DNA from 2 places in the Paenibacillus sp. F411 genome. Region 1 is predicted to be linked to the other one. Evidence: predicted binding sites of a transcription regulator. Region 1 holds the regulator's gene; the other holds the start of a gene.
The links. Region 1 encodes LexA, which represses DNA repair genes until DNA is damaged. Its sites were predicted from a motif close to CGAACATATGTTCG; they were not measured.
Positions count from the first base shown of each region.

Region 1 (3,425 bases):
TAAGTACTTCTACAAACCTTCATCAGGGTTCAACTCAGGAATGTACTCGGGCAAAAAACTTAAGACAGTCAGCCGTGGTTTGCTTCAAGGGACACCAGTTGTATTGTAAGGCGGTCAGGTAAGTAGGAATTATTGACTCATTCTCAAATTGCAGATGATCGATACGCCCGTCCACCATTTGTTTTTTAGCGCTGGCATGCTTTCCTCGTGAAACGGAGCTTTTTTAGGGATCGGCTTTTGCCATCTTGTAGGTCGTTTTCGCAGAATTGAAGCCCAGCGTGACAGTAGTTTAGACACCTTTTTCCGCATTGTGTTCTCATCAAATTGGATGGTTGTTAGTTTAACGAAACCTCTGCGACTTGGCGTATCTGTTCATCCTTGTGCATCAAAGTAAGGCACGGGAAACAGTGTGAATTTGGGACATTACATAATGTCTTCCTTAATATGATGTGCAATCATAGGATAGAAGAATACAAATAGAAAAATTGTTTTCTAGGAGGAGAGATGATGAGAAAGTTACGTGTTTTGCTTATATTAATTACGACGCTATTATTCATTATGGGTTGTAAGGGGGAGGTTGAAGTTACGAAGGATACTCATGAAGTTAATAAACCTGTACCAGATAACAATGCATTATCAAATCAAGTGATAACGTATGAAAATTTTGACAAACTATTTTTTGATTCTGCTAAAACTTTAAAAATTGAAGGATTTGACTTAAAAAACGGAACTTTTGAAGAGGAGTTAGTAATAGTCGATAAGGATTTATCGTTTAACACACGAGAGATTTTATCTTTGGAAGGAAAGATAGAAAATAACACACCAATACGAACAACTCAAAGAATGCTAATTTTTGAAGATGAAGATACCACTAAGCAAGTAATTATAAAGTTTGCCTACACTAAAAATTTTATAGGAAACGACATTATTGAATATAGTAAAACTAAAGGTCTATCTGACATTGATCAGAACCTATCTCAAAAAACAGATATTTTAACTTTTAGCTATAAAAACTTGATAATTATTGTCCACCAGAATGCAGAGGCTAAAATAGATAGCGAAATAACAAAAAAAGCTACAAGAGCCATTCAGTCTTATCTAAAGAATTTCTAAACTCCAAAATTTATGTTTTATAATTTTATGATACAGTGGCAGCTTTTTTATATCGGAAGCAACAACAAAAAAGATAACCCTGCACAAAGTACAGAGGTCATCTTCTCTTAATTAGATGGTGAATATTCCTAATGAATATCTCTAAAAATGCCTACTACTTTACCTAAAATCGACACATGATTCAAGCGAAGCGGCTCGTACGCCGAGTTCTCTGGCTGAAGACGGATATGATCCTTTTCCTTATAGAAGGTCTTGACTGTAGCTTCGTCCTCTTCGGTCATGGCGACGACAATATCTCCATTGTCCGCGGTCTGCTGCTGTCTTACGATCACGTAATCTCCATTGATGATTCCGGCCTCAACCATACTGTCGCCAGCGACGGAAAGCATGAAAATCTTGTCATCGCCAACAAAATGCTGAGGCAGCGGGAAGTAATCTTCAATATTCTCCGTAGCGGTGATCGGAACGCCGGCGGTAACCTTACCGACTACAGGCACTCTGGAAATCGTATGCGTGAAAAGATTGCTGCTCTCTGACTCTTCCTGGCCCAGCAGTTCAATCGCTCTAGGCTTAGTAGGGTCTCGGCGAATCAGGCCCTTCTTCTCCAGACGGTCTAAATGACCGTGTACCGTAGAGCTGGAGGCCAGTCCGACGGCTTCGCCAATCTCACGAACTGAAGGCGGATACCCTTTACTGCGTACTTCTGTACGGATAAATTCCAATATGGCCAATTGGCGGCTGGATATCTTCGACATTCCTTATCAACCCCATTTATGTAACGTTTGGTAAAAGTATAACATAGAACTACCGTTCGTACAAACATTAGTTCTAAATAATTTTTCTCGGAACAATTGTTCGTAAAAAACGCTTGAAACAAACAAGTGTTCTTGTTATAGTAGATTCAAACAGAACATTTGTTTGGGAGATGATCGACATGCTGAAATATAGTACTTATCGGAGTATTTATGACCACCCGGCGCAGCCGCAAGCTAGTGCACAGGGGAGGAAGTCCTTATCTCAAGCTTTGAATTACATAATGTCTTTAAACCGCAACAAGCTGTTAGGCATTCTGTTCGTGTTCTTTCTGGGCTTTAGCAGCGCATTGACTGTATTTGCAAACGGGGAAGAGGAACCTGCTGAGGTGAGGGAGATCGTTGTGCAGTCAGGTGACACCTTATGGAGCATTGCAGCTAGTCACAAGCCGGATTCCATGGACATCCGTGACTATATTCATACCATTGCGAAGTTTAACGGACTGAATAGCCATGATATTAAATTCGGAGAGGTTCTGAGTTTACCCCTCTACTAAACTGTCATAGGAAATAGGCTTATCTTATACTCATTCCCCTTGATCTGCATTATTTAAAATGACGTATCTGTTTCTTCACAGATGATGATATAATATATCTGACTCTTTCATAATAAAGAGCTTGGTCAAGGCCGCTTTCTTGACAAGCTCTTTTTCTCATGTCACAGTTAGAAATGAACATATAAGTGGAGGTATTCAGATGGACATTGATGCATTGGTGGAGCGTATTAACGTTCTCGCGAGAAAGAATAAGACGGAGGGGTTAACGGAGCAGGAGCAGCAGGAGCGTGCTGAGCTTCGTGAAATCTATCTCAATAATATAAGAAGAAATTTCCGGCAGCAGCTGGATTCCATTGAATTTGTTGATGAAGAGCCCGGTAAAGGGAAAGGCTTAAAGCATTAAGTCTGCTTTTTAAATAAACATGAATAAAGGGGTAAGGACATGTCTCGTTCATGGGAAAGAAAAGTAAGCAAGAACCTGGCCCAGGTCAATAAACAGCGTAAGAAGCAGGGCCAGACCTCTATTGGCGGTAACGGTACAGCGGCTGATGGACACATTTTTAAGGGTCGTAAATATGTACTGCCGATTGTGCTTCTGGCCCTGGCAGGTCTGTACGCTTTGTTGGGCAGAGCTACAGCGAGCGCGGCTGGAGCAAGCGACGTTCTGAACTGGGTAGGAGTTAGTCTGTATGTGCTGCTTGCGATCATGATTTTTTTGAGAAAGCCGTTCTTGAAGGTTGGCCGAAATACGCTGTCAACGTTCAAATTCAATCGCGAACGGAAGCTATCACCTTCCGAAATTAGCAAGATTCGGCTTTTGAACGGCTCTGTCGTTATTGAGACGTCAGCAAAGGGCGGCAATTGGGTGTTTTCCCGTCTGATTAACCGATATGATACGGATGCTATGGGGAAAAGGCTGGAGGAATTCGCCAGCATGCACCAAATTGCGGTGGAGCGGAAGTAACCGACAAATTACAGAAGATTGAAGGGGAGAGGGACATGT
Region 1 is NZ_JAGFIP010000002.1:233,119-236,543, reverse strand. Features, by position in the region: gene JJQ72_RS03530 (hypothetical protein) at 505-1,113, shown strand; gene lexA (transcriptional repressor LexA) at 1,242-1,868, opposite strand; gene JJQ72_RS03520 (LysM peptidoglycan-binding domain-containing protein) at 2,048-2,422, shown strand; gene JJQ72_RS03515 (DUF896 domain-containing protein) at 2,622-2,825, shown strand; gene JJQ72_RS03510 (hypothetical protein) at 2,865-3,386, shown strand; gene JJQ72_RS03505 (HAD family hydrolase) at 3,422-3,425, shown strand, end outside.

Region 2 (3,425 bases), on a different contig from region 1:
TATCCGATTGATTTGACTACTCCTCCAGGTGGGGGGGCGCCCGAAGTGCGCCGCAAGCTAACGGTTGTCACAGGTGCTATTTAGTCCTTTTCGGGAGCGCCCCCATTCTAATGGTTGTGAGACACGCTAATTGAGTCTATTGGGGACCAAACCGCACGTAATCAGGTATATAAGCACTGTCACAACCGTTAGAATTACAAAATCAGCAAATTAGCCGCAATAAGCACTCTGGCAACCGTTAGCGTAACAGCGCTGTTTGGCGCACCTAACATGCGCAAGTGACGCAAATAAAGTATTCAAGCCACAGAGGGTAACACGAATAAGGCCGCCCCGGGCGGCCTTGATTCGCTCGTACAGATCGCTGAAAAGACAAGGCGCGGAACAAAAGAAAGGCTTAACGGACGGCTGCTGACTGCTTGCGGCTGTTCCCTTTTTTCCCGGCTGGCCTGCCGTGTAATCTCCTCAAACCGCTGAGATCTAATAAGCTGAATCCCACCTTGGAGAAGATGGGCAGCAGGCAGAACATCAGAGTATCTGTAACCTGGGAGGTCCATCCGAAGCCTGAAGGCCCAATGATCCACAGGGTAGGGTATCCAAACCACAGAACAGTCAGATAAGAAGCAGTCATGAGAAAATGCTTGTATAGACTCGGGTTTTGGCTTCGGGCAATGATGCGCAAATGCACCCATATGACATACATAATGATCAGAAACGCGGCGCAGCCCAGGCTGTACCACACGTATTGCTCCGGTCGCGGGGACAGGTCTGCAATTAACCCCGTAAGGATCATAAATACATCTGCAGCGACAAGGCCCCACAGGATGACCCGGTCCTTGGGAACGGTGCTCATAGCGGTGGTGGCAAGGGCAACCAGCAAAAGAGGAGTCGTGACGATCCAATCCAGATACCGTGCAAAGTAAATCAGATGGCCGTCTTTGACGATGTGACCTTGTCCCATAGCCATCGACAGATAAGCGGCCCCGGACCACACTGGAATGATAAAGGCTATCAGGTATTCGTAGCGTGGAACCTGCTTGCGGTTAAAAGACCATACCGCGAAAATAACGGCACCTGCTACCATCACCGCTGCGTAGCCCCATAATATTTTCTGTTCAATAGGATACTGCATTTGTTCACCTCTTTTTTGTTACCATTATGTCCTTCCTTGTCTGACTTAAATCCATGCTCTCCGTTTCTAAATAAAGAGACACACTAAAGCTTGACATTCTAATAACAGCTGTGATAATCTTGAATAGTTAGAATTTCAACCTGAACTCACATATTGTAGAGGGTTATGATTTTGATGATAACCTTGTACAATATGTGATTTTTTCTTGGAATTGTAAAAATCAAATATATGGAGGTAATGAATCATGCAGCAAGGAACAGTAAAGTGGTTTAATGCAGACAAAGGTTTTGGTTTCATCGAGGTAGAAGGCGGAGACGACGTATTTGTGCACTTCAGTGCCATTACTGGCGACGGCTTCAAATCGCTTGACGAAGGTCAGCGTGTAGAATTTAATGTAGTACAAGGCAACCGCGGCCCACAAGCCGAGAACGTTGTTAAACTGTAAATCACGGTTAGAAAGTCCCAAACCTAGTTTTGGGGCTTTTTTTTACTCACTTCATGACTCCAAAAGAGAAAGAGGGATGCTTCTTGTACTATTCGCGGAAAAGACCGATGGTGGATCTTCCGGAGGAAATGACAACGATATGGTCATGCACTAATGAAGAGTGCAACGGATGGATGAGAGATAACTTTGTGTTTCTAGTTCAACCGGTATGCGGCCAGTGCAATGCCTTGATGGAGAAAAGCGAGAAAATGCTGCCTATTATAGCGAATACAAGTCCTAATCAAACAAAAACCACACGTTAGTAATAGCGAATATGCAGGGTGAAAGCAATCCTATCATGACTCGCCTTTATACCTGGAACCCGCTCAGCGAGCGGGTTTTGCTTGTTTAATATCTTGGATAGTTCATTTCCATGATATCCATAAACGGAACTTTAACCAATCCTTCATTAGTTTGAATATGTACCCTGCCTGTTCTTGGGTCCATCGTTACGATCGTCCCTGTAACGGTTTCTTCCCAGCCCCAAACTGTAAGCACAATCTCTGACTTCTCGTTATACGCCTCTGTAAGCTGATTTCCGAGTTCTTCGAGTACAAACTCATCTCTGGTAGGTCTTTTGGGTACCTTTGATTTAGCCATGCTGCAGCCTCCTGTATGGGTATTCTAGATAGTCTTCGCTCTAAACATGATACGCTACTCCTATGCCGTACACAATAACTTATACAGAATCCGCTTTTTACGAGAATATATTTGCTTTGTTGATTGTCGTTTGGGTTCGGAATCATGAGTTTATTAATCCGCTGCCTGAAGTCACTCAATGAAAGAGTGCAGGAGGGATCTTTCATGATTACCGTGCTGATCGGGATGGCAAGGTATTGAAAAAAGGCCATTCTTTCAATTAGGTTCACATCAATTTTAGGACAAATCCGGTCTTTACATCTTTCTGAAAACCACATTCTTCGTAGAAATTATGTACTTCTTTTCTCTTCGATCCTGTCAAAAGCATAATTTTATAACAGCTATGTTCCCTCATCAGGATTTGTTACTTGCTCAAATCGGTTGCGGCGGAACAATTAGCGAATGTACCAAGCATTATAAAAATCTTTAACAGATGGATACCTCATATTCTTGTCAGCGTTAATCGCATTGCAGGCGACAAAATAAAGTTCCTTGCCAGCTTCCCATTTCTCATAGGTTCTATCAAGTTCTCCACCTAATAGCCCAAATGCAATAGCTCCCATATTGTATACATTGGTTCGGCTATCGATTTTAGCTCCTAATTCAAACTCTTCAGGAGACATGAACCTTGAAGATCCCCAAAGTCTGCCCATATTATTGAAAAATGGTTTTTTTTGATAAAAATCGATATCACAAATTTTAGTTTCATTATTTATAAAATCATAAAGAATACTTCCGTCATAAAAATCAATGGCTACATACCCTTTTTCTTCTACATACATATGAAAATTAAATATTGCTTCTAATGACTGTATTCTCTGTTCAACTGTTAGATGCTTATATCTATAAAACGGGGAACCGGGATCTGTATATTTGGCTGGGGGTGGATACGACCAGTGAGGATGAAGGCATTCGCCATCAAACCACTTGAAAATAGCAACATAACCACCATCAACACTAAAATGATCCAGGAGCTCGATCAAACTGGTATGCTTGAGTTCATCATAAATTGGAATTGCAGCTTTCAATCTCGAAACGGCTTCAGCAGGATCTCCTTGATATTCAACAGGCCTGGCGCCAGCGTATTTAACAAACTTCTTCTGCCCATCTTTCTCTACACCAAAGCAAATATTACCTGAATCCTGTTGATCAAATACTTTAAAAACATATCCC
Region 2 is NZ_JAGFIP010000001.1:303,050-306,474, reverse strand. Features, by position in the region: gene JJQ72_RS01425 (hypothetical protein) at 1-84, shown strand, start outside; gene JJQ72_RS01420 (bacteriorhodopsin) at 395-1,129, opposite strand; gene JJQ72_RS01415 (cold-shock protein) at 1,374-1,574, shown strand; gene JJQ72_RS01410 (cold-shock protein) at 1,628-1,876, shown strand; gene JJQ72_RS01405 (YolD-like family protein) at 1,962-2,213, opposite strand; gene JJQ72_RS01400 (serine/threonine protein kinase) at 2,648-3,425, opposite strand, start outside.
Region 2: a site for LexA is predicted at 2,314-2,327, ahead of JJQ72_RS01405 (YolD-like family protein). Genes of this name have one in related genera too.